DNA from 4 places in the Streptomyces sp. NPDC050564 genome. Region 3 is predicted to be linked to each of the others. Evidence: riboswitches for the same ligand, from Rfam matches in the RefSeq annotation. Region 3 holds a riboswitch; each other region holds the start of a gene.
What was found. A riboswitch is a leader RNA that binds a small molecule or an ion and turns the genes downstream of it on or off. The one in region 3 is predicted to bind cyclic di-AMP.
Positions count from the first base shown of each region.

Region 1: linked by a shared signal. The riboswitch ahead of ACIBK0_RS34560 (NlpC/P60 family protein) and the one ahead of ACIBK0_RS24770 (transglycosylase SLT domain-containing protein) in region 3 are both predicted to bind cyclic di-AMP.
Region 2: linked by a shared signal. The riboswitch ahead of ACIBK0_RS30460 (transglycosylase family protein) and the one ahead of ACIBK0_RS24770 (transglycosylase SLT domain-containing protein) in region 3 are both predicted to bind cyclic di-AMP.
Region 4: linked by a shared signal. The riboswitch ahead of ACIBK0_RS15520 (peptidoglycan DD-metalloendopeptidase family protein) and the one ahead of ACIBK0_RS24770 (transglycosylase SLT domain-containing protein) in region 3 are both predicted to bind cyclic di-AMP.

Region 1 is NZ_JBITGS010000026.1:110,197-115,916, forward strand. It holds gene ACIBK0_RS34540 (helix-turn-helix transcriptional regulator) at 1-559, shown strand, start outside; gene ACIBK0_RS34545 (SDR family NAD(P)-dependent oxidoreductase) at 712-1,404, shown strand; gene ACIBK0_RS34550 (IS5 family transposase) at 1,495-2,346, shown strand; gene ACIBK0_RS34555 (luciferase family protein) at 2,374-2,841, opposite strand; gene ACIBK0_RS34560 (NlpC/P60 family protein) at 2,964-4,121, opposite strand; cyclic di-AMP (ydaO/yuaA leader) riboswitch at 4,130-4,290, opposite strand; partial or broken gene ACIBK0_RS34565 (DUF2182 domain-containing protein) at 4,600-4,917, opposite strand; gene ACIBK0_RS34570 (FAD-dependent oxidoreductase) at 5,236-5,720, shown strand, end outside.
Region 2 is NZ_JBITGS010000021.1:75,426-81,145, reverse strand. It holds gene ACIBK0_RS30480 (exopolyphosphatase) at 1-701, opposite strand, end outside; gene ACIBK0_RS30475 (DUF501 domain-containing protein) at 889-1,413, opposite strand; gene ACIBK0_RS30470 (septum formation initiator family protein) at 1,443-1,919, opposite strand; gene eno (phosphopyruvate hydratase) at 2,078-3,364, opposite strand; gene ACIBK0_RS30460 (transglycosylase family protein) at 3,761-4,456, opposite strand; cyclic di-AMP (ydaO/yuaA leader) riboswitch at 4,461-4,669, opposite strand; gene ACIBK0_RS30455 (transglycosylase family protein) at 4,807-5,720, opposite strand, start outside.
Region 3 is NZ_JBITGS010000015.1:215,832-221,551, forward strand. It holds gene ACIBK0_RS24760 (FAD-dependent oxidoreductase) at 1-1,085, shown strand, start outside; gene ACIBK0_RS24765 (HAD family hydrolase) at 1,394-2,233, shown strand; gene ACIBK0_RS24770 (transglycosylase SLT domain-containing protein) at 2,227-2,976, opposite strand; cyclic di-AMP (ydaO/yuaA leader) riboswitch at 2,980-3,136, opposite strand; gene ACIBK0_RS24775 (hypothetical protein) at 3,407-3,736, opposite strand; gene ACIBK0_RS24780 (CocE/NonD family hydrolase) at 3,847-5,720, opposite strand, start outside.
Region 4 is NZ_JBITGS010000008.1:254,114-259,833, forward strand. It holds gene ACIBK0_RS15500 (hypothetical protein) at 1-41, opposite strand, end outside; gene ACIBK0_RS15505 (SGNH/GDSL hydrolase family protein) at 100-885, opposite strand; gene ACIBK0_RS15510 (DUF6250 domain-containing protein) at 1,031-1,744, opposite strand; gene ACIBK0_RS15515 (hypothetical protein) at 1,741-2,301, opposite strand; gene ACIBK0_RS15520 (peptidoglycan DD-metalloendopeptidase family protein) at 2,546-3,436, opposite strand; cyclic di-AMP (ydaO/yuaA leader) riboswitch at 3,441-3,616, opposite strand; gene ACIBK0_RS15525 (alpha-galactosidase) at 3,900-5,720, opposite strand, start outside.

The sequences.
Region 1 (5,720 bases), on a different contig from region 3:
GAGCCGGGTTCCGCGAATGATCCCAGGGAGCCTGTACCGGATCGTGGACCAGCTCGCCGGCAACCCGTTGGCGATCTACGACGCCACCTGGCAGTTGCTGCACTGGAATCCGCTGTTCGCGGCCACGTTCGGCGATCCCACGGTCCGCGGTGTGGGAGATCGCAACGTCCTGGTCTGGCAGTTCCTGGGTGAGCTGCCCCGGGTCCGGCAGACGGCGGCCGAGCGGGCGGCGTTCGAGGAGTCCCTCGTCGCCGACCTGCGCGCGACGACGAGCCGGTACCCCGACGATCCCGACCTCGCGGCGTTGGTATCGAGGCTGAACCTCAGCCCACGGTTCTGCGAGTTGTGGAGCCGCCGAGCGGTGGGCGGTCACCAGAGTGCGCACAAACTCGTCCAGCACCCGGATGTCGGAGACATCGCCATGAACTCCGACATCCTCAACACCCAGGACACGAACCTCCGCCTCGTGGTGTACACGCCTCAGCCAGGCACCGACGCCCGCAGCAAACTCGAATTCCTTGCGGCCATTGGGGTCCAGAGGATGTCTCCTCAGAAATGAAGGCCCGCGTTCCGCCTCGTCCGGTGGACCAGGCTGCTGGGTGGTACGCGCGGTACCAGGAAGTCCCGTAGCTCCCGCCAACCCTCCCGGGGACCCAGCATGGAGTGCGTGAACAGCGCACGACCGTGCTGTTCGGACCAGGAGGAGCCAGCATGACCACCACATTCATCACCGGGGCCAACAAGTCCCTCGGTTTTGAAACCGCTCGTCGCCTCGTCGAGGCGGGGCACACCGTCCTCCTCGGTGCCCGCCACCGTGAGCGCGGTCGGGCCGCGGCCGAGTCGCTCGGCGCCCGGTTCGTTCAGATCGACGTGACCGACGACGCCTCGGTCCAGGCCGCGGCCGCGGATGTCGCCGCGCATGAGGGAACGATCGACGTCCTGGTCAACAACGCCGGCGTCCTTGGCAAGGTCGGCCCCGTCGAGGAGTACACCGCGGCCGACGTGAGCGCCGTGCTCGACGTGAACGTCGTCGGGATCGTGCGCGTCACGCACGCCTTCCTCCCGCTGCTGCGCAAGTCGCGGAACCCCGTCATCGTCAACGTGTCCAGCGGGATGGGCTCCTTCAGCATGACCCAGGACCCGGCGCGGATCGAGTCGCGGTATGCCCTGCCCCTCTACTGCGCCTCGAAGGCCGCGGTCACGATGCTCACGACGCAGTACGCCAAGGAACTGAAGGACGTGAAGGTCAACGCCGCAGACCCCGGGCAGACCGCGACCGACTTCACCGGCGGCCTCGGACACAGCGTCGCCGACGGCGCAGAGTCCATCGTGACCCTCGCGACGATCGGCCCGGACGGGCCGACGGGACAGTTCATCGACCGATCCGGGAACCTCCCGTGGTGAACCTGCCCTGAGCTCAGGGTCGGTCGACCCGCCGCCCTGCGCGTACCTCATGCTCGTAATCTCTACGCTCAGTGATCACGAAGGACGGCCGTGCCCGCGCTGCCAGCTTGCCTGCTCGAACCCCTGTGGGACCAGTTCGCCGCGCTCCTCCCCGTCCGGGAGGAGTTCGTCGTCGGCCACCCGCTGGGCTGTCACCGCCGCCGGATCCCCGACCGAACCGTCTTCGAGCACGTCGTGCTCGCGCTGGTCCATGGTTCCGGCTACGAGCGGATCTCCACACCCGGATGCTCGGACCGCACCATCCGCCGACGCCTCAAAGAGTGGTCCCGGCAGGGGATTTCCAAAGCGCTGCACGCTCTCGCCCTGGACGCCTACGACCGGATGATCGGCCTCGACCTTGGCGAGATCTCGGTGGACGGCTGCATCACCAAGGCCCCGTCCGGCGGGGAGAAGGCCGGCCGCTCGCCGGTCGACCGGGGCAAGCAGGGGCTGAAGCGCTCCGCCGCCTGCGACGCCCGCGGCGTCCCGCTGGGGATCGTCTCCGAGGGGGCCAATAGGCATGACTCGCCACTGCTCGGACTGACCCTGGACGCCGCGCAGGAGCAGGTCGGCATGCTGCCGGACACCGTGAACGTCAACCTCGACCGGGACTACGACAGCATCAAGTCCCGTGCGTTGATAGCCGAGTTGGGGTTCACTGCCGAGATCGCCCGCAAGGGTGTGCCCGCCCCGATCCAGGCCAGCAGGCGCTGGCCCGTCGAGCGCACGCATTCGTGGATGAACGGCTACGGCAAGCTTCGGCGCTGCACCGAGAGAAACGGCAGGGTCGTGGACTTCTACCTCTACCTCGCCGCTACCCTCGTCACACTTCGCATGCTGATCTGGCAGGCACGCAGCCGCTACCGCTGGGATGGCCGACCCATCAGCCGCCGCCTCAAGTGATCCATTTGCCGGTCGGTCTTAGTCGCGTCAGCTGCCGTGGGGGATGAACCGGCCGACTGCCTTCCACGCGGCCGGAACCCGACGGTGGCGGACGGCCGCGGAGGCTCCCGCGCGTGGCGAGAGAACCGCCTGAGGCTGCCAGTCGCAGAGCGTTGAGGGTCCCTCGGGAAGTAGGTCGCCTCCGGCCCTGTCGTGCTCCTTGAGAGCGACGCTGATCAGCGTGAGCAGGAGCGCCACATCGGCGTCGCAGTCCAGCAGCACGGTGATCCACGAAGAGCCGGGGTGCACCCGCACAGCGGTGCTGTGTTGCAGGTGCGGGAGCAGCCGATGGACGGCCGCATGCGTGAGATGCAGGTCCGCGGCGTCGTCGGAGTGGAAGTGGACGATGTCGTGCCCCGACGTCCCGAAGGCGCGCCCTGCGGCGCATCGGGGTGAGCCACTTATCAGGTTCGGCCATGACTCCAGTTGGGTCATGGCGCGATCGGCCACGGTCATGCGCACCATGGTCGCGCACTATTCACCCTGCCAACTACCCCTCTTCACCCTCAGCTTGGTCAGCCGGCTGTTCCGTGCCCCTCACGATCCCTGAGCGGCCCCGCGCACCGACGCCGCAGTGCTCACGCGGGCCGCGCCGCGCTGTGGATCGCCGAGGCTCCGGCGTAGAAGATCGACTCCTCGCGCACGTATGCCCCCGGGCTCGGCGCGTGGATCATCATGCTGTCGCCGATGTAGAGGCCGACGTGGCTGATGTCGCCGTAGAAGAAGATCAGGTCGCCGGGCCGGATGTCGGCGAGGGGGATGGCCGTACCGACGGTCGCCTGATCGCGCGCGGTGCGCGGGAGTGCGACCCCTGCGGTTCTCCAGGCGGCCTGGGTGAGGCCCGAGCAGTCGTACGAGCCCGGTCCGGACGCGCCCCAGACACATGGCCTGCCGATCTGTCCACGGGCGAAGGCGAGTACCTTCGCGGCTTTGCTGCCGTACCCGGTGTCCGAGGCGCTGTCCGCGCCGATGGGCACGACCGCGGCGATGGAGGTGGTGGTGCCGAGAGCGGCCGATTGCTGCGGCTGCCATTCCTCTTCGGGCCGGAGAGGAGTCGGTTGCTCGTAGGCACGCCAGGAGTCTTCCGCCGGCCGGGATTCGATCGCGGGGACGGCGGCTGTCAGCTGCGGGGTGTGCAGGGAGAGCAACTCGCGGGCCACCGCGAGCTTCTGCTGGATCTGCTCCTTGGAAGTCTTCAACGAGGCCGAGGGCCGACCCGGTTCCGCGGCGGGTGCCGGCAGGGCCTTGGCGACTTCCTGCCGTGTCCGCGGCGCGGCCGGCAGCGCCGCGACGGCGCCGGAGGTCAACTCCGCCACCGGACCCGCAGTCACTCCGGCGACAGGCCCGGCGGTCAACTCCGGGACGGGCCGGGCGGCCGACTCCAGCCCACGGCGGGCGAGTCCGTCCGCCGGACGTTCCACCGGACGTGTGGGCCGTGCCTCGGCCGGGCGCTTCGGCATCCTGTCGGCCGGCAGCCTCGCCGGGACGGTCGGCCCCAACTGCGCGCGCGCCACGTCGAACCATTGCCTGGTGACGTCGTCGAGGGCGGGATCGCTGGGCCTGCGCCGGCTGTCGAGCGCAGGGTTGAGGCTCCTGCGCGTTCCCGTGGACATCGCACGGGTGGCGTTGTAGTTTCCGGTGGCGGTCTCGGCCTGGTCGTAGAGGCTGCTGATCCGCTGCCGCACCTCTTCGCGGCTCGGTCCGTCCGCTGCGGGCGGCGTGGCGTCGGGAGCCATGGGGGACGCACTCCTTCCGTATTCCGCCTACCGAGTCGGCTGTCGGGTTCGGGCGGACGGTTCGCGGAAGGCATGCCCTACGGCCCTTGCCCTGCTGGGCAGTTGGGCCGATTCACCCCAAAGTCGGTCGGGTTCCCGGCCCCGGCTGCCACGGGGGCGCACCGGACTCGGCGGAGGCCGCGCGACCCGGCGGGGTTCGCCGGAGGCAGTCGTGCGGTCCGCCCGTCAACCTAGCCAATTTGTGTGCCTCGTGTGAAGGTTGAAGTGCGAAGTGTCCGATATGTATTTGTGACCTTCGCCGTACTGGCCGCCCCGGCCCGAGCGGTTGGTGTGACCCTGCCGGCGTGCTCGCATTCTCCGCCTTGTGTGTGTACACGATGGTCCGCCTGCCCCGAGCTCGTCGCCTGGCTCGGGGCGCCAACGACGCATGACAGTTCAGCTCGGCGTGCGACCGCGACTCTCGGCATGAGATGCGCGGTCACGTCATCGGCTGCATCGACGGCCCGGAGTGCTGCAGTCCTGGCAGCGGCCAGCTCTGGAACGGAGTCAGAACGGCCAGGATCAGGAACGCCACGCCCACCGCGGTGCTGAATGCCGGTCCGAGCCGCCACAGCTTCTCCATGAAGATGACGACCGCGAGTGCGGCCATCGCCGCGATGTTCATGGTGCCCAGCGGGATGAGGACGATCATGAGCCCCCAGCAGCAGCCCACGCAGTAGAGCCCATGGTGGGCCCCGACGTGCAGGTCACGGGCGCCCGGCCGGTAGCCGCCATGGTGCAGCCGATCGTGCCGCAGCCGTTCTGTCCCGCAGCACCTGGCCCACCTGCGAGGACGGGGGTGAACCGAGGGGATGACCCGCGTCAGCGAGCGGATGAACCACCGCTATGACCCGGCCTGTCGTGCGGCTGCGCGGTGACCGCACCCACCGGCGCCGCCGCCCCGAAGGCGTCCGCCGGCGAGGCGCCTGCCCGGCGCGACCACACGTCGGCCCCTTCGAAGCGACTCATAAGATGACCTTATGAGGTCATAGGCCCGGCCCGACTACTGACTTAGGTTTGCCTTAGCTTAGGCTTCCCGGCGAGTACGTCTGTCACCGCTCGAAGGGAACTGATCATGCCTCGCCCCCTGCGGGTAGCCATTGTCGGAGCCGGCCCCGCCGGGATCTACGCCGCCGACGCGTTGCTGAAATCCGCGGCGGCTGCCGAGCCAGGCGTGTCGATCGACCTCTTCGAGCGGATGCCGGCCCCGTTCGGACTGATCCGCTACGGCGTCGCTCCTGACCACCCCCGCATCAAGGGCATCGTCACGGCCCTGCACCAGGTGCTCGACAAGCCGCAGATCCGCCTCTTCGGCAATGTCGACTACCCGGGGGACATCAACCTGGACGACCTGCGCGCCTTCTACGACGCGGTGATCTTCTCCACGGGTGCGACGGCCGACCGGGCGCTCGACATACCCGGCATCGACCTCGACGGCTCGTACGGCGCGGCGGACTTCGTCTCCTGGTACGACGGGCACCCGGACGTGCCCCGGACCTGGCCGCTCGAGGCGGAGAAGGTCGCCGTCCTCGGCGTCGGCAACGTCGCGCTCGACGTGGC
Region 2 (5,720 bases), on a different contig from region 3:
CCCACCAGCGTGTGTGCCTCACGCAGCGGGACCGTCTCCTCGGCGAGGTCGAGCGCGGCCTCGATGTCGGCGCGCATCGCCGCGATCTGCTCCTCGGTGGGCGGATCGGTGACGACCCCGTCCCGTACGAGGTGCCGCTCGGTCATCCGTACGCAGCCGACGTCGACGGAGCGCGCCGCGCGCACATGGTCGTCGCCGACGACGAACTCGGTCGACCCGCCGCCGATGTCCACGACGAGGAAGGGCTTGGCCAGGTCGCCCGCCCGTCGCCCGCCACCACACTCATTCGAAGGGCGCTCTGCGCCCCCCTGGTTTTGGCCGGTCAGCTCCTTGGTCGCGCCGGTGAAGGAGAACTCCGCCTCCTGGTCCCCGGTGATGACCTCCGGCTCGACCCCGAGGATGTCCAGCACCCCACGGACGAACTCGTCCCGGTTTTCGGCGTCCCGGGAGGCCGAGGTCGCCACGAAGCGCAGCCGCTCCGCGCCGTGTTCCTTGATGATCGCCGCGTACTCCCGGCACGCGGCGAACGTCCGCTCCAGTGCCTCCGGCGCGAGCCGTCCGGTCCGGTCGACGCCCTGGCCGAGCCGCACGATCGTCATCCTGCGGTCCAGCTCGACGAGTTCACCCGTCCGCGGGTCCGCGTCTGCGACGAGCAGCCTGATGGAGTTGGTGCCGCAATCGATGGCAGCGACCCTGGTCATGGTGTCCGGTCTCCTGTCGTGATGGTTCTCGCCCCTCCGCCCCTACCCATTCCCGTACCTGGGGGCTGCGCCCCCGGGCCCCCTTGCGTTGTTCTTTTTGTGCGGGACGGTGGGGGCTTGTCGCGCAGTTTCCCGCGCCCCTTCAGGGCGCGGGAAACTGCGCGATCTTTTTGAGTGAGGCGGAGGGTCAGGTCCCGTCCGTGGGAACCACGCATGCGCCCTTGCGCCACCACTCCGGCAGCATCGCGATGGCCTCGTCCCCGAGGGGGTTCACGCCGGGCCCCGCGGCCAGGGAGTGGGCGACCAACACATGGAGGCACTTCACCCGGTCCGGCATGCCGCCCGCGCTCGGGAAGCCCTCCAGGACCTCGATGGAGTCGCGGCGCGCGATGTAGTCCTCGTGGGCGGCGCGGTACGCGGCGGCCAGCTCGGGGTCGGTCGCCAGCCGGTCCGTCATCTCCTTCATGACACCGTTGGCCTCGAGCGTGCCGATCGCGGACGCGGCCCGCGGACACGTCAGGTAGTACGTCGTCGGGAACGGCGTCCCGTCGGGAAGACGCGGCGCCGTCTCGACGACGTCCGGCTGCCCGCATGGGCACCGGTGCGCGATCGCGCGCAACCCGCGGGGCGGCCGGCCCAGCTGCTGCTTGAAGGCCTCGACGTCCGCGTCGGTCGGCTCGGTGCGCGGGGTGGGCGGCGGTGGCGTTTCCATGCCGTGAGTCACATGTCTTTCTGGTCAGTTCACTGGTCGGCGGCGTCGGACTTGTCCACGCCGTCCCAGACATTGGCGTACCAGGGACGGGCGGCCGCCCCCTTGTCGGCGTGGGCCTGCTTCGACGTGTCCGGGTCGATCACGACATAGCCGGTCTCGCCCGGCATCACATAGTGCAGCCGCTGCCGGATCTGCTGCTCGGCGTACGCGTCGTCCCGCCACCGCGCCTTGAGGTCGCGCAGCTGCTCGACCCGTTCGCGGGCCTGCTCCCGCTGCCGCTCCACATCGGCGATCTCGGCCCGCTGAGACACGTACTGCCTTATCGGGTACGCGAGGGCCACGATCAGGGAGCACAGGACGAGAGCCAGGAGCGCGGCCCGGCCCGTCAGCCGCGAGCGGCGGGCCTGCCGCTTGGTCTGGGAACGGTAGACACGGGCCGCGGTCTGCTCGCCGAGCAGCCGCAGTCTGGTCGCGGTGGAGAACCGGTCCCGGTCCTTCACAACCATGAGTCCCGCCTCCCCGGTGCAAGCCCGTCACGTGCGTACGTCCCCGCACACGGTACGGGACCGAGTACGGGGACGTACGTACGACTGGCTAAGGCCTGGCCCGGTACGGGTCAGCCCTTGCTGTGCCGACGGTCCGCGGAGCGGACGTGCGGCAACACTCAGCCCTTGAAGCGCGGGAAGGCCGAGCGGCCGGCGTACACCGCGGCGTCGTCGAGGATCTCCTCGATGCGCAGCAGCTGGTTGTACTTGGCGACGCGGTCCGAGCGGGCCGGGGCACCGGTCTTGATCTGACCGCAGTTCACCGCGACGGCGAGGTCGGCGATGGTGACGTCCTCGGTCTCGCCGGAGCGGTGCGACATCATGCACTTGAAGCCGTTGCGCTGGGCCAGCTCGACGGCGTCCAGGGTCTCGGTCAGCGAGCCGATCTGGTTGACCTTGACGAGCAGGGCGTTGGCGGAGCCCTCCTCGATGCCGCGGGCCAGGCGCTCCGGGTTGGTGACGAAGAGGTCGTCGCCGACGATCTGGACCTTGTCGCCCAGCTTGTCGGTGATGACCTTCCAGCCGGCCCAGTCGTCCTCGTACAGCGGGTCCTCGATGGAGACCAGCGGGTACGCGGAGACGAGCTCCTCGTAGTACTCGGTCATCTCGGCGGCCGAGCGGGACTTGCCCTCGAACTCGTACTTGCCGTCCTTGTAGAACTCGGACGCGGCGACGTCGAGCGCGAGCGCGATCTGCTCACCGGGGACGTAACCGGCCTGCTTGATGGCCTCGACGATGAGGTCGAGCGCGGCGCGGTTGGACTCCAGGTTCGGGGCGAAGCCGCCCTCGTCGCCGAGGCCGGTGGACAGGCCCTTGGTCTTCAGCACCTTCTTGAGGGTGTGGTAGACCTCGGCGCCCCAGCGCAGGGCCTCGGAGAAGGACTCCGCGCCGATCGGGGCGATCATGAACTCCTGGATGTCCACATTGGAGTCGGCGTGCGAGCCGCCGTTCAGGATGTTCATCATCGGCACGGGCAGCAGGTGCGCGTTCGGGCCGCCCAGGTAGCGGAAGAGGGGGAGGTCGCTGGCCTCGGAGGCGGCGTGCGCGACGGCGAGCGAGACGCCGAGGATGGCGTTGGCGCCGAGCGAGCCCTTGTTGTCGGTGGCGTCCAGGTCGAACATCGCCTGGTCGATCAGGCGCTGCTCGGTGGCGTCGTAACCGACGAGCTCCGGGCCGATCTGCTCGATGACGGCGAGGACGGCCTTCTCGACACCCTTGCCCTGGTAGCGGTTGGGGTCACCGTCGCGGAGCTCGATGGCCTCGAAGGCGCCGGTGGAGGCGCCGGACGGGACGGCGGCACGACCCGTGCTGCCGTCGTCGAGGCCTACCTCGACCTCGACCGTGGGGTTGCCTCGGGAGTCCAGGATTTCCCGGGCTACGACGACGTCGATGGACGGCACGAGCATCTCCTTCTGGGATGTGACGCGGGTATGCGGGGCCGCGGGGCCCGTAGTGCACGGAGCCGCGGTCGGCTCCGCGACATGAGCCTAACCGCCTCGGGGGGATCGGCCAGCCGGTCGACCACCCCTTGGGCAGAACCGAGAGTAAATTGTTTCCGAACGGAACAAAAACCTGCCCCGTACACGAAACCTCGCGCACGAGAGCCAGGCATGAAAGCGCACGAGAGCCAGGCACAAAAAAGCCCCGCTCCGGCGCGTACGGGGGAACACGCACCGGAGCGGGGAGCCCGTGGGGACGGGGGGACCCTCACGAGGTCTCCAGTATGGAGGCCTCCTCCATGAGGGAGCTGTCACTCCGCCGGACAATCCGCCGAATGCCCGGCTGAGCGATCAGCCGCGCACTCAGCCGAGGTGGAGCTGCTGACCCGGGTAGATGAAGTCCGCGTCGTCGATGATGTCCTTGTTCAGCTTGAACAGCTGCTGCCAGCCACCCTTGACGTGCTTCTTCTCGGCGATCGAGCTGAGGGTGTCACCCTTGACGACCTTGTACTCGCCGTCACCCTTCTTGACCTTCTTGCCGGTCGGCGTGGTGACGGTCTTGGCGGCGGGGCGCTCGGCCGAACGCGAGGCGGGCTGCTCGGTCGTCCGGGTGGTGGTGCTCGGGGTCGTGCTCTGTGAGCTGTTGGACGAGGAGCTGGAGGTCCCGCCGGCGTACGCGGCGCTCGACAGGCCCGTGCCGCAGGTCGGCCAGGCACCCTTGCCCTGCGCGGCGAGGACCTTCTCACCGATGGTGATCTGCTCCGACTTGGTGGCCTGGTTGGCGCTCGCGGCGTAGGCGGTACCGCCGTACGCGGCCCAGGTGGGGGCGGAGAACTGCAGGCCGCCGTAGTAGCCGTTGCCGGTGTTGATGGACCAGTTGCCGCCTGACTCGCACTGGGCCACGGCGTCCCACTCGGAGGCGGTGGCGGCGGAAGCACTGCCGGCCGCCATCAGCGGGGCGGCGATGGCGACACCGGTGACACCGGCGAGCGTTGCGAGACGGGTAGTCCGATTGAGGACGGCCGGGCGGCGGTGCTTGCCCTTGCTGGAAAACAGCATGGAGAGATCCCCTCACCGACGCCTGCGAGGTGAGCTGTCGGGTTCGGGCGGGTGAGTGCCCGGTCGTACGCCACTGGCGCACGGCTTCACCCCAAGCCGCTCCCGGTCAACTACCGGGCGCGGCGCCTACCTTGGGTCCCCCGCTCCTGCCTACGGCGCTGACGCGTCGACTGTTCCCGTACGGCCGTTGGCAGGATTCGGCGTTGCGACCGTCGGGGCCCGCAGTGGCGAGCGGTCATGACCGTAGACATGCGATCGCCGGAATTTCAAAGACGATCAGGGCTTCTGAGACTCATGTCTCACTCGCGCCAAACCGGACATTCCGCGGCGAACCATGACGTGAACTCCCGCTACTTTTCGCCCGATTCAGCACCAACTGCAAGCCTCTGACCGGGAAGGATGAGGTCGGGATCGGAGCCGACCGCCTCCTTGTTCCCGGCGTACAGCTCGGCCCATCCACCCTTGAGGTCAAGGGAGTCGGCGATGGTCCAGAGACTGTCTCCGGCGCGCACGACGTAGGAGCCGTCGGCGGCGTCACGGGAGGCGTCGGAGCCGCGCGAGGCGTGCCGTCCGGAAGAGCCGTCCTTACGGCCGTCGGTCGCACCCTCGGTCGCACCCTCGTCGGCGGTGTCGCCACGGTGGCGCCCGGCGCCGGACGTCGCGCTGTCGGACGAGGCCGAAGAGTTGTCGTTCTGGCCGGACTTGTCCGACTCGTCACTCTTGGTCGCTTCTGTATCCGAGCTGTCGGAACCCTGTGAGGTGTCGGACTTCGTGGAGTCCCCGTCCGCACCCGAGGAGGCGTCGGACGAGGAATCGGAGCCCGAGTCGGATGAGTTGGATGAATCGGACTCAGCAGATGAATTGGACGAGTCGGACGAATCAGAAGAACTCGACGAACTCGATGAGTCGTCCGCCACACCCGTGTCGACCTCGATCGAGCCGGAGTTCTTGCTGAGCCCGGAGAGCGGTCCACAGGTGGGCCAGGCGGTGAGTCCCTGACCGTCGAGGACCTTCTCGGCGATGGCTATCTGCTGCGAGCGGCTGGCCTGGTCGGCGCTCGGGGCGTACTCGAGGCCGCCGTACGACTCCCAGTTGTCCTGGGTCAACTGCAGCCCGCCGTAGTACCCGTTGCCGTCGTTCGCGCTCCAGGCGCCGCCGCTCTCGCACTCCGCGACCCGGTCCCAGGTTGTGCCGTCGGCCGCGCTCGCACTGGTGGCGCCGAGCAACGGGATGGCGATGGCCGATCCGGTCACTCCTGCGGCGA
Region 3 (5,720 bases):
AGGGGATGCTCCTCAAGTCGACCCCGGTCGCCTCCAGCATCGACGCCCCGCAGCGCGGGCACACGCTCGTCGACTACTGCGACGCGGCGGGGATACGGCGGCTGGTCACGGACGAGGACATCATCCCGGTCGAGACGTTCATCGCGTACGGGGAGTGGTTCCAGCAGAAGCTGGTGCCCGAGCTGGAGCGGGTGCGGGTCGTCTCGGTCGACCGCAAGGACGGCCGTAATGGCTCCGGCGGCTTCGAACTCAAGCTGGATTCAGGGGAGTTGTTCACGGCGCGGGCGGTCGTGGTGGCCACCGGTCTGTCCGGACTCGCCCATCTTCCCGCCGAGCTCGCGGCAGCGGCGGCCGACGGACCCACCCCCACGGGCCCTGTCTCCCACAGCTCCCAGAACCATGACCTGACCCGGTTCTCGGGCAAGGAGCTCATCGTCGTCGGCGCCGGCCAGTCCGCGCTGGAGACGGCCGCGCTCGCGGCGGAGGCGGGAGCGCAGGTACGGGTGGTGTCCCGCGGCAAGGGCGCCGTCGACTTCGGCGCACCCCCGTGGCAGCAGCCCAGGCTGCGTCCCGAGTCGCCCTTCGGTCGCGCCTGGTCCCTGTGGGCGCTGAGCTACTACCCACAGCCCTACCGCTATCTGCCCGCGCAGGCCCGGCACTACCTGGTCCGCCGTGTGCTCGGTCCGCTCGGCGCCTGGTGGCTGCGCGACCGCTTCGAGGGCAAGGTCGATGTCCGTGAGGTGTCCAGGATCGTCCGCGCCGACGCCCGCGGTGGCCACCCCGTCCTCTCCGTCCAGACCCACGGCGGCCGGACCGAGGAGCTGCCGGCCGACCACGTCATTGCCGCGACCGGCTATCGCGTCGACATCGCCGCGATGGACTTCCTCGGACACGAGCTCCGTACCGCGCTCGCGGTCAGCCGGGGGACGCCGAAACTCGGCGCGGGGTATCGGTCGTCCGTGCCCGGGTTGTACTTCACGGGGTTGCCGGCGGCGGCCTCGTACGGGCCGGTGATGCGGTTCGTGTGCGGGACGGAGCTCGCTTCACCGCGGCTGGCCAAGCACTTGGTGGCTGCGCACGGGTGAGTCGGGGGCAGGGGGCGCCCTTGCCCATGGGTGCGCCCCCTGACCGTCGCATCACATCGGTGCGGCTCGGGGCTCTCGTCCCGCCCGCGGCTCGCGGCAGGCCAACTCCGCATCCAGGAACGGTCGTTGGACGTAGACACGGTGGCCTGCGTCGGTGTGGACGGGAGTGGAACACCCGCGGTCAGTACGGCAGATAAGGCCCGTACCACCCATACCGTCCGTGCGGTGAACGGCGTTGCTGACGGGATACCGGACGTCGTCCGGTTCGCGCCGGGCCGATGAGACGTTCGATCCGTATTCTTCGGATCATGGCCGCTCCGACTGCATATTCACTCATCGCCACTGACCTGGACGGAACGCTGCTGCGCGGCGACGACACACTCTCCGACCGGTCGCGCGCCGCGTTGGCGAGAGCCACGGCCGAGGGTGCCCAGCATCTGGTGGTGACGGGACGGCCGGCGCCGAGAGTCCGACCGCTCCTGGACGAACTCGGCGGCCAGGGACTGGCGGTGTGCGGACAGGGGGCGCAGTTGTACGACGCCGGGGCGCACCGTCTGCTCTGGTCGGTGACCCTGGACAGGGAACTGGCGGAAACCGCGCTCGGCAAGATCGAGGCGGAGGTCGGGCTGCTCTACGCGGCGGTGGACCAGGACGGTGTGGACGGCCTGACGCTCATCGAGCCGGGGTATGTCATGCCGCATCCGACGCTGCCGGCCGTGCGGGTGCCGCGCCGCGACGACCTCTGGTCGGAGCCCATCAGCAAGGTTTTGCTCCGTCACCCTTCGCTGTCCGACGACGAGTTGGCGTCGGCGGCGCGGGGAGCGGTCGGTTCGCTGGCGACGGTCACCATGTCGGGGCCGGGTACCGTCGAACTCCAGCCATGCGGCGTGACCAAGGCGACGGGGCTCGCCCTCGCCGCCGCCCACCTCGGTCTCAGCCCCGCCACCACCCTCGCCTTCGGCGACATGCCCAACGACATCCCCATGTTCGACTGGGCCGCCCATGGCGTCGCCATGGCCAACGCCCACCCGGAGCTGAAGGCGGTGGCCGACGAGGTGACCCTGTCGAACGAGGAGGATGGGATCGCGGTGGTGCTGGAGCGGCTCTTCGGGGCCCAGGGGAGGGCCCGCGAGAGCGTGTCTCAGTAGGCGCCGTTGACGTTGTCGATCGAGCCGTACTTCGCCGCCGCGTAGTTGCACGCGGCCGTGATGTTCGCGACCGGGTCGTAGGGGTCCATCGAGGTGCCGGGGACGTGGTACGCCTTGAAGGTCGGGTCGATGACCTGGAGGAGACCCTTGGACGGGATGCCGGCGGCGGCGTTGGAGTCCCAGTTGTTGATGGCTCGGGGGTTGCCGGAGGACTCGCGCATGACGTTGCGGTGGATGCCGTTGTAGGTGCCCGGAATGTGCGCCTTGCCCATGATGTCCAGCGACTGCTTGATCCAGCCGTCCAGATTGTTGGCGTATGTCTTCGTGGAGGCGGGGGCGGCCGGCGTCGCGGACGTGGTGCTCGCCTTGGGCGCCGAGCCCAGCTTCACGGTCTTCGTGCCCACCGTCAGCGTCAGGCCCGGGGGGAGGACCGCCGGGTTCGCACCGATCACCGCGCGGTTGGCGTCGTACAGCTTCTGCCAGCCGCCGCTCTGCGGGAACTTCTGCGCGATCTTGGACAGGGTGTCGCCCGCGACCACCTTGTAGGTGACGAGCTGGACGTCGTTGATCGTGACCGCGGCAGCCTTCGTGACCTGCGGCGCCTGCGTCGGCTGGGCGGCGTGCGCGCTGGTCGCGCACACGAGGGGGAGGGCGAGCGCGGCTCCGCTCGCGCCGGCGGCGATCATGCCGCGGGTGAACGGGCTGCTGGTCTTGCGGCGGCAGTGCTTGCCTGGTGCGGGCATGACGACATTCCTCTCCGGCGCCTGCGAGGTGAGCTGTCGGGTTCGGGCGGGAGGTGCCCGGCCGCGCGCTGGGCGCGGCTTCACCCCTAGCCGTTCCGAAGTACGGACCGGCGGCTTACCTGGGTCCCCCGCTCCTGCCGTGCGTGGGTGGGTGGGTTTCCGAGCGGCGGCAGGATTCGGCGATCCGCTCGGATCGGGGCGAACGTATGCGAGAGCACATGTCGGGAACAAGACCCGAATTCATGGCTCAGTCCGCTTTAACCTCGGAAAAGGGAGGGATGAATTGCCCGATTATGGCGGAATGTGATCCTCAACTTGCCTTTCGCGAAGGGGGAATCGAGGTCATGGGGTGCGACGCCGGGGCAACTCGGACGTGACCCAATTCACGCGACCAAGGCCCATCAAAGCGGCAATGCTTTTAATTCGGACATTACGCATCGAGTGTCCAGGCCGGGGAATGCCGGGGAGGAGCCGGGCGCACTTCCCACACGGAGAGGCCCGTGTCGCGGTCGTCGTCGGGGAGGCGGCCCGCGTTGGGCTTGAAGTAGAGGCCGTAGCCCCAGTATTCGGGGAGTTCGTGGCACATCAGGTCGGGGTACGGCCCGAACTCCCGTCCCTGGTATGCCCAGTTGATCCTCGCGACGGCTTCCGCCCGTGAGATCCCGAAGCGCGTGACCATCTCGTGGGCCATCTCGCGGAAGTAGGCGAGCATGCCCTCGTCGAGGTCCATCAGGAATTCCTCGGTCCGCGTCTGCGCCATGGGCTCAGGGTTCCCTACGGCACCCCGGCCTTCTAGATCCTGTCGTCGAACTCCCGTCGTCCGCCCGGAGGGCGGGCGCCGCGGGGCAGGCGGGAGTTCGACGACAGGACCTAGCCCGCCGTTCGGGGGATCCGCTTCTCCCAGGTGCGGTGGAAGACCACCTCGTCGCCGTCCTTGCAGATGACCTCGTTGGAGGTGGTGAAGTCCTCGGTGTCGCAGGTGATTTCGGAGGTCGTCGAGATACGCGCGTCCCAGGGCAGGTCCGGGCGGTGCAGTCGGATCGACCACGTCGAGCGGGCGCGAGCGGAGAGGGGGTGGAAGTCGTTGATGGTGTATGTCTCCAGCGCGTTCTCGGTGAATTCGAGGCCGTCGGGGTAGACGCGGGTGCCGCCGTAGCGTGGGTCGACCTCCAGGCGCCAGGCGCTGGCGGCCACGTCGCGGACCACCAGGCGTTCCGGGCGGGGTTCGTCCAGCGTCGTCGGGACGATGACCCCGAGCGGTTCGGACTGCTCCGGTTCCTCGAACGTGATGGAGGGCGTCGACTCCCGTGTCCTTACCGGGAGTTCCAGCAGGCTGCCCGTCGGGTCCAGGGTGAAACCGGCCTCCGAGCCCGGCTGCGGCCAGATCCAGGGCCAGTACGCGGAGGAGACGGCGAGGCGGATGCGGTGGCCCGGCGGGAACGCGTAGCCGATGCCGTTCAGGTCGAAAACCACCTCTTCCGTAGCACCCGGTTTCCAGGGAACCGCCTGGTCACGGCCGTGACGCTTTGACAGGTTCAGTACACCCCGGGTGACGAGTGTCGAGGCTCCGTGGGGGGCCACATCACACAGGCGGGCGATCACCTGACCCCGGGGAACCGAGGACGTCAGCCGCAGCCGGACTCTCGGACGGCCCAGAACCCAGGTCTCTTCCGGTACTTCGAATTCGAAGCAGGCGGATCTCGCGTCCTCCTCCCGTTGGTCCGGGGGCAGGTCCGCGTCGTTCCCGAGAGGGAAGAAGCGGCCCGCGTCCGCCCCCGTGTGCTGGGGAGAGCGGATCACCACCGGGTCGCCCTGGAGGGCGTACGAAACGGGGGTGACGGAGGGGGAGGGCCAGGCCGGGTCGCCCACCCAGCGGCCGGGGAGCTCCGGGTACACCGTCGCCGGGAGGTGCGCGTCCATCACGTACGAGCGGAGGACGGGGGTGGACAGGGCGCCCGTGTCCTTGTCCCGGAGCCAGTGGTCCCACCAGCGCAGGGTCTCCTGGAGGAAACCGATCGCCGGGCCCGGCGGCAGGCCGCGGTCGGGGTACTGGTGCGACCAGGGACCGATCAGGCCGCGTACGCGATCCCGCGGAAGGTGTTCCACCAGCCGCAGCACCGTGTCGCGGTACGGGTCGTGCCAGCCGCCGACCGCGAGGACCGCCGCCCGGATCGCGCCATAGTCCTCGCGGACGCTGCCGTGCCGCCAGTACGCGTCCCGGGACTGGTGGGACAGCCAGGTGTGGATGAGCGGGTCCACCGCCTGCAGGCGCTTCACCCACATGTCGCGCCACATCACCTGGCCCACGTGCACCGGGTCGGGCGGGCGGGAGGCGAAGGCGAGCATGGTGGCCGCCCAGGCGTGCATGTCGACGGCGAGGACGGAACCTCCCATGTAGTGCACGTCGTTGTCATAGCGATCGTCCGTCGAGCAGACCGTGACGATCGCCTTGAGCGGCTCGGGCGCGAGGGCCGCGATCCGGAGGGAGTTGAAGCCGCCCCAGGAGATACCGAACATGCCGACCTTGCCGGTGCACCAGGGCTGGGACGCGAGCCAGTTGACGACCTCCACCCCGTCGGCCAGCTCCACCTCCGAGTACTCGTCCGTCGGCAACCCCTCCGAGTTGCCGTGGCCGCGGACGTCCACCCGGACGGAGGCGTAGCCGTGGCCCGCGTACCAGGGATGGCGTTGCCAGTCGCGGGGCGCGGTCCAGTCCGTGAGGCGGCACGGGAGGTATTCGAGGA
Region 4 (5,720 bases), on a different contig from region 3:
ACCGCTCCCCGCCCCGCACCACTCCCGCGCTGTCGCCTCACCGGTCGAGCCGGAAACCGGACCGGTTCGGGCCCGTGCCGGCTTGTAAGAACGCCGGACTCAGGCCACCGACTCGATCCGCATCTTGATGTCGTCGGGCGAGAGGGCCCCCTTGGCCGCCACATGGTCCCCCGACGACTCCCCGCGCAACCGCCGCCCGATCCACGGGACCAAGTACTCGCGCGCCCAGTGGATGTCGTCGCGCCGCACTTCGAGCGTGCCGCGCGGCGGCAACGGCGGCCAGGGCTGGTCCGGGTCGGCGGGTACGTCGAGGCCGAGGACCTGGCCGGCGCGGAGCGCGACCCGGGTGTGCCCCTCGGGCGACAGATGCAGCCGGTCGCCGTCCCAGGCACGGCGGTCCTGGATCGTCTTGAGGGACCACAGGTCGAGTACCGGACAGCCGTAGCGGTCCGCGATGGCGCGCACATGTCCGTTGTAGGTGGCGATCTTGCCGCGCAGATGCTTCAGCACGGGTACGCCACGGGTGTCGAAGCCGGTGGTCACCAGGACGGTGCCGACGGTGGAGGTGAGTTCGGCGATCGCGCGCTCGAAGCGCTCCGCGACCTCGTCGGGGTCGGTGCCGGGCCGGATGATGTCGTTGCCGCCCGCGGAGAAGGAGACCAGGTCCGGCGCGAGTTCCTTGGCGCGTTGGAGCTGGTCCTCGACGATCTGGTCGAGAAGTTTGCCGCGTACGGCGAGATTGGTGTAGTTGAAGTCGCCTTCTGGCCGACGGTCCGCGAGAAGTACCGCGAACCGGTCGGCCCAACCGACGAAGGCCCCGTCAGGACCGGGGTCGCCGACGCCCTCGGTGAAGCTGTCCCCCACCGCCACGTACGACCCGATCACTGATCTGTTGTCACTCTTCGAATCGTCTGCCACGTCGGCCCATGATTCACCTTCGGATGTGAGCTACGCGACCGTAGGCAAGGGTTGACGGATGGTGAGATAAGCCACGCCTAAAGTATTGTCCAATTCCGGAATAAGCCCCTGCTCAGGGGCGTTGAGGGAGCCGCCACACACGGAAGTCGGCGATCCGGAAGTGGCTCCACACGGTGCGGAACGCGAAGTGCCCACTTATGTAGGGCTGCGGGTCGGTGTAGTCGAAGACCAACTGCCCGTTGTTCCACCATCGCACCACGAAGCCGTCGGAGACGATCCGCACATGGTTCGGCTCGTTCGCCACGAGCAGCGGCTGCGTGTAGTCGTAGATCAGCGGACGGACGCCGGCCTCGCCGACGTACCGGCGCAGCCGTGTGGTGGTGTTGGTGTTGGCGCCGTATCCCACGTAGTAGGTCTTGAGGTAGTCGTACTCGGCGAGGGCGCCGCCCCGGGGCGTGGCGAAGAGGTCGTCCGGGGAGCGTACGTCGACGGCGTTCCAGAAGTTGTTCAGGTCGGAGACCCGGTCGTTGACCCCGCCTTCGAAGACGGGGGTGGCCGTGTATTCGATGACGTACGGCCCTTCGAGCTTCTCCTTGAACCAGACCGTCGCGCCGCTCGGTACGTCCATCTCGAGGAGACCCCGCGAGGCGGTGACCGTGCCGCCGTCCTGCAGTTCGGTGGCCCACCGGCCGAGCCCGTGCCGGAAGTCGTCGGCGGCGATCAGTCCGCGCCGGTGGCGCGGCGAGGCGCTCGCGGCGGTGGCCGGGAGCAGCGCGGACAGGGCGGTACCGGCGGCCAGGGCTCCAAAGGCTCTGCGGGTCGTCATGAGGCACCTTCCGTACGAGAGGTCGAGGTGATCGCGGGTTTCGGCACCCGTCGGGTCTCGGCACCCAGGTAGTACTCCGTGTACGTCGACTGGAGATAGCCGCGTACGGTCCGGCCGAGGCGGTACTCGGGGTTCTGGGCGAGCGTGTAGAGGCGGGTGTTCGCCGGTTCGGTGGTGGCGCAGAGGCGCAGCGCGGTGTGGTCGCTCGTCTCGGCGAGGACCTCCTCACGCCAGTCGCCGAGGACGTCACCGTAGAAGGGGGTCGCGTTGCGGGCGCCCGAGACGACGCCCGAGGGGGCGAAGAGCCTCGTGCTGGTCTCGGTCTTCGGGTCCCACTTGTCGACGGGCGTGCAGTCGAGGAGTTCCGACCCCTTGTCACCGTCCCACCAGATGCGGAAGTTGACGCTGGGCGTGGTCGTGGAGACCTTGCCGTCCTGGACGTTGAAGAGGCCCGCGCCGGGCCGGGTGACGTCGGCCGTGGAGGTCCAGTATTCGCAGCCGGGGTGGGACGGGACGATGTCGGCGGCGGTGATCACTCCAAGTCTTCGAGGTCTCACGCGTCAGTGCACCCTTGCGGTCGAGGAGAGCGACGAGCCGGACGGCCACCAGGCGAAGCAGGGACCTCCGGAGCGGCAGAAAGCGCTTGCAGAGATCACTGTGGGGGCACTGGCGCACGTCTGTCGATACCTCGCGCACGCCTGCCATACGGCCGCAATGTGCCGATCATGAATCCCACAGGAAACACCAAGGGCCGAACCCCGGGGATCGTGGGGTCCGGCCCTTGGAGGCGAGGGAGACGCGTCAGCCGACGGCGACACCGTGCGAGCGCAGGTACCCGACGGGGTCCACGTCCGAGCCGTAGTTCGGCGTGGTGCGGATCTCGAAGTGCAGGTGCGGTCCCGTGACGTTGCCGGTCGCGCCGGAGAGGCCGATCTGCTGGCCCTCGGTCACGGTCTGGCCCGCCGAGACGGAGAGCGAGGACATGTGGGCGTACTGGGAGTACCGGCCGTCGGCGTGCTGGAGGACGACCTGGTTGCCGTAGGCGCCGCCCCAGCCGGCCGAAACGACGGTGCCCGCGGCGATCGCCTTGATCGTGGTGCCGGTCGGGACCACGAAGTCCACGCCGGTGTGGTAGCCGCTGGACCACATGCTGCCGGCCACCTTGTAGCCGGTGCCGACGGTCGCGCCCACGACGGGCAGGGTATAGCCGGAATTGCTGCTGGTGGACGCGGCGTTGGTGGTCACGTCGGCCTTGGTGGCCTTCGCGGCCGAAGGCGCCGGCTTGGCCGACGACCGGGTGGCGCTGCCGGAGGCGGCCTTCTTGCCGATCGTCAGTTTCAGCCCCGGGTGGATCAGCGACGGGTCGCTGCCGACGACCGAGCGGTTGTCGGAGTAGAGCTTCTTCCAGCCACCGCTGACGTGCTGCTTGTCGGCGATCTTGACGAGGGAGTCGCCGGCCTTCACCGCGTACGTCTTGATTCCGGCCGCCTTCTTCGCCGCGGCGGGAGCGGCGGCGGTCTTCTCCGCGGGCTTCTCGACGCTCTGCGCGACGGAGGCCGTCGGGGTTGCGGCATGGGCGCCGGTGACCCCCATCAGAGGCAGCGCGAGCGCGGCGCCGCCGGTTCCGGCCACGGCGATCGAGCGGGTGAAACGCTGAGACTTGGGACGGCGGTGCTTACCCTTCGCGGGCATGACGAATTCCTCTCCGGCGCCTGCGAGGTGAGCTGTCGGGTGCGGGCTGGAGATGCCCGGCCGTGCAATTGCACGGCTATACCCCTAGCCGTTCCGGAGACCGGAACAGGCACGGAACCTGTGGGTCCCCCGCTCCTGCCGTATGCGGGTGAGTGTGCGGATTCCGGGCGGCGGCAGGATTGGGCGTCCGTCCGGATTGAGGCTGAACGTAAGCGAGATGAGAACGCATTCACAACCATGTGGCTTTTCTGTGCACACGCCCTTCTTGATCCATCACGGAATTCCGGTCACCCTCCGTGGATCGTCGATCTTTCCGACCTCTCAACCCGCCCGGGAATGGGGGCGGATTGAGAAAGGGCGGTCGCAACACATCGTCACGAATATGACGCTCCTCACGCACCTCTACCCACGATGCTTTATTCCAGGGCTACTTGGGATGAAGGCGTCAATTCGGACAGATCGCTCACATGCGACGCATTCGAATAACCGTCGCATCAAGGTCCCCTCGCAGCCCTGTCCGCAACCCGTGATGCAGGAGCACCGCACCCCGGTGCACTTTGCCCGTTTCGCGGCATTCATACGCTTCTGTCGGGTCGAGTCCGCGCAGCCGGAGCGGGGCGACCGGCTCGCCGTGACGCTGGGCCTGAAGCCAGGCGAGGACGACGGTCTCATCGCCGTGGACGTACTGCACCGCACTCAGCCCACCCTCCGGGGGCCGCAACCGGTAGAGGTCGCCGCGCTGCACGACGGGCCGGATCTCCTTGTAGAGATCCACCCACCCCCGCGCCTCGGCCAGCTCCTGCTCACTCCACTCGCTCAGGTCGCCACCGACGCCGAGCACCCCGGCCATGGCGCTCACGAAGCGAAAGCGCAGCGAGCTGACCCTGCCGTTGAGCTGCGTGTTCGGGCTGTCCGTGACCCAGGCGGCCATGATCCGGGCCGGGTGGATCTGACTGAATCCGTGCTGAATGGCGAGCCGGTCGAGCGGGTCGGTGTTGTCGGAGGTCCACACCTGGTCCGTACGCGCCATGATGCCGAGGTCAATACGGCCGCCACCACCCGAGCAGGACTCGAAGGCGACCCCGGGGTGCGCGGCACGCAGCCGGTCGAGCAGGGCATACAGGGCCTCCACGTGCTCGACCCACAGCTTCTGCGGGTAGCGCTCGCCGGGCCAACCCGCGTCCGTGAAGCAGCGGTTGAAATCCCACTTCACGTAGTCGATCGGAGCGCTGGAGAGCAGGCCGTCGAGCTGCTCCCAGAGGTACTCCTGAACGTCCGGGCGAGCGAGGTTCAGTACGAGCTGATTGCGGTATTCCGTCCTGATTCGCCCCGGTTGGAACTGCACCCAGTCGGGGTGCGCACGATAGAGCTCGCTGTTCGGATTGACCATTTCCGGCTCGACCCAGATCCCGAACCGCATGCCCAGCGCGTGCACATAGTCACCGAGCGGCTTGAGCCCTGCCGGGAAGCGGTCCGGATTGGGGGTCCAGTCACCGAGCCCGGCCCGGTCGCTGGTGCGCGCCCCGAACCAGCCGTCGTCGACCACGAACAGCTCGACACCCATCGCCGCGGCCCGGCGCGCGAGCACCCCCTGCTGCTCCTCGGAGATGTCGAAGGTGGTGGCCTCCCAGGAATTGAAGAGCACCGGCCGGTCCTCGTCCGCGTCAGGGATGACGTACGCGCGCTGGTAGGCGTGCCAGGCGCGGCTCGCTCCGCCGAAGCCGCCGTCGCTCCACAGTCCGGCGAAGACGGGGGTCGTGAACGACTCCCCCGGCTCCAGGCGCAGCAGTCCGGAGTCGTCATACCCCGCGCCGCCGGAGATCTGCACGCGCGCGTCGGGAAGTTGGGCCACGCAGATCCGCCACGAGCCCGACCAACCGAGCGCGCACCCGTACACCTCGCCGCCCTCCTCGGTCGCCCCGCTGTCGAGCGCGACCCAGGGCAGATGCTGGTGCCCGGTGTGTCCGCGCCGACTGCCGATGACCTTCTCACCGTAGGTGAGGGGTGCGCGTACGAGCCGGGACTCGGCCGCCCATCGCCCGTGCAGCTGGGACAGCCGCCAGCCGTCGCGCTCCGGCAGCGTCCAGGTCGCGGAGTCCGCGCGCAGCAGCTCCAAAGCGGGGCCCTCGTTGGCGAGCGTCACCCAGCGCTCGACGACGTCGCCGCGCATCCGGTAGTGCAGCGTGATGGCGAGCCCGGAGTCCGAGAAACGCAGGCGCAGCTCGTCGCCCTCCGTCTCGTGTGCCTCGAAGCGCCACTCCGTACCGCGGCGCTCGTCCGTGCG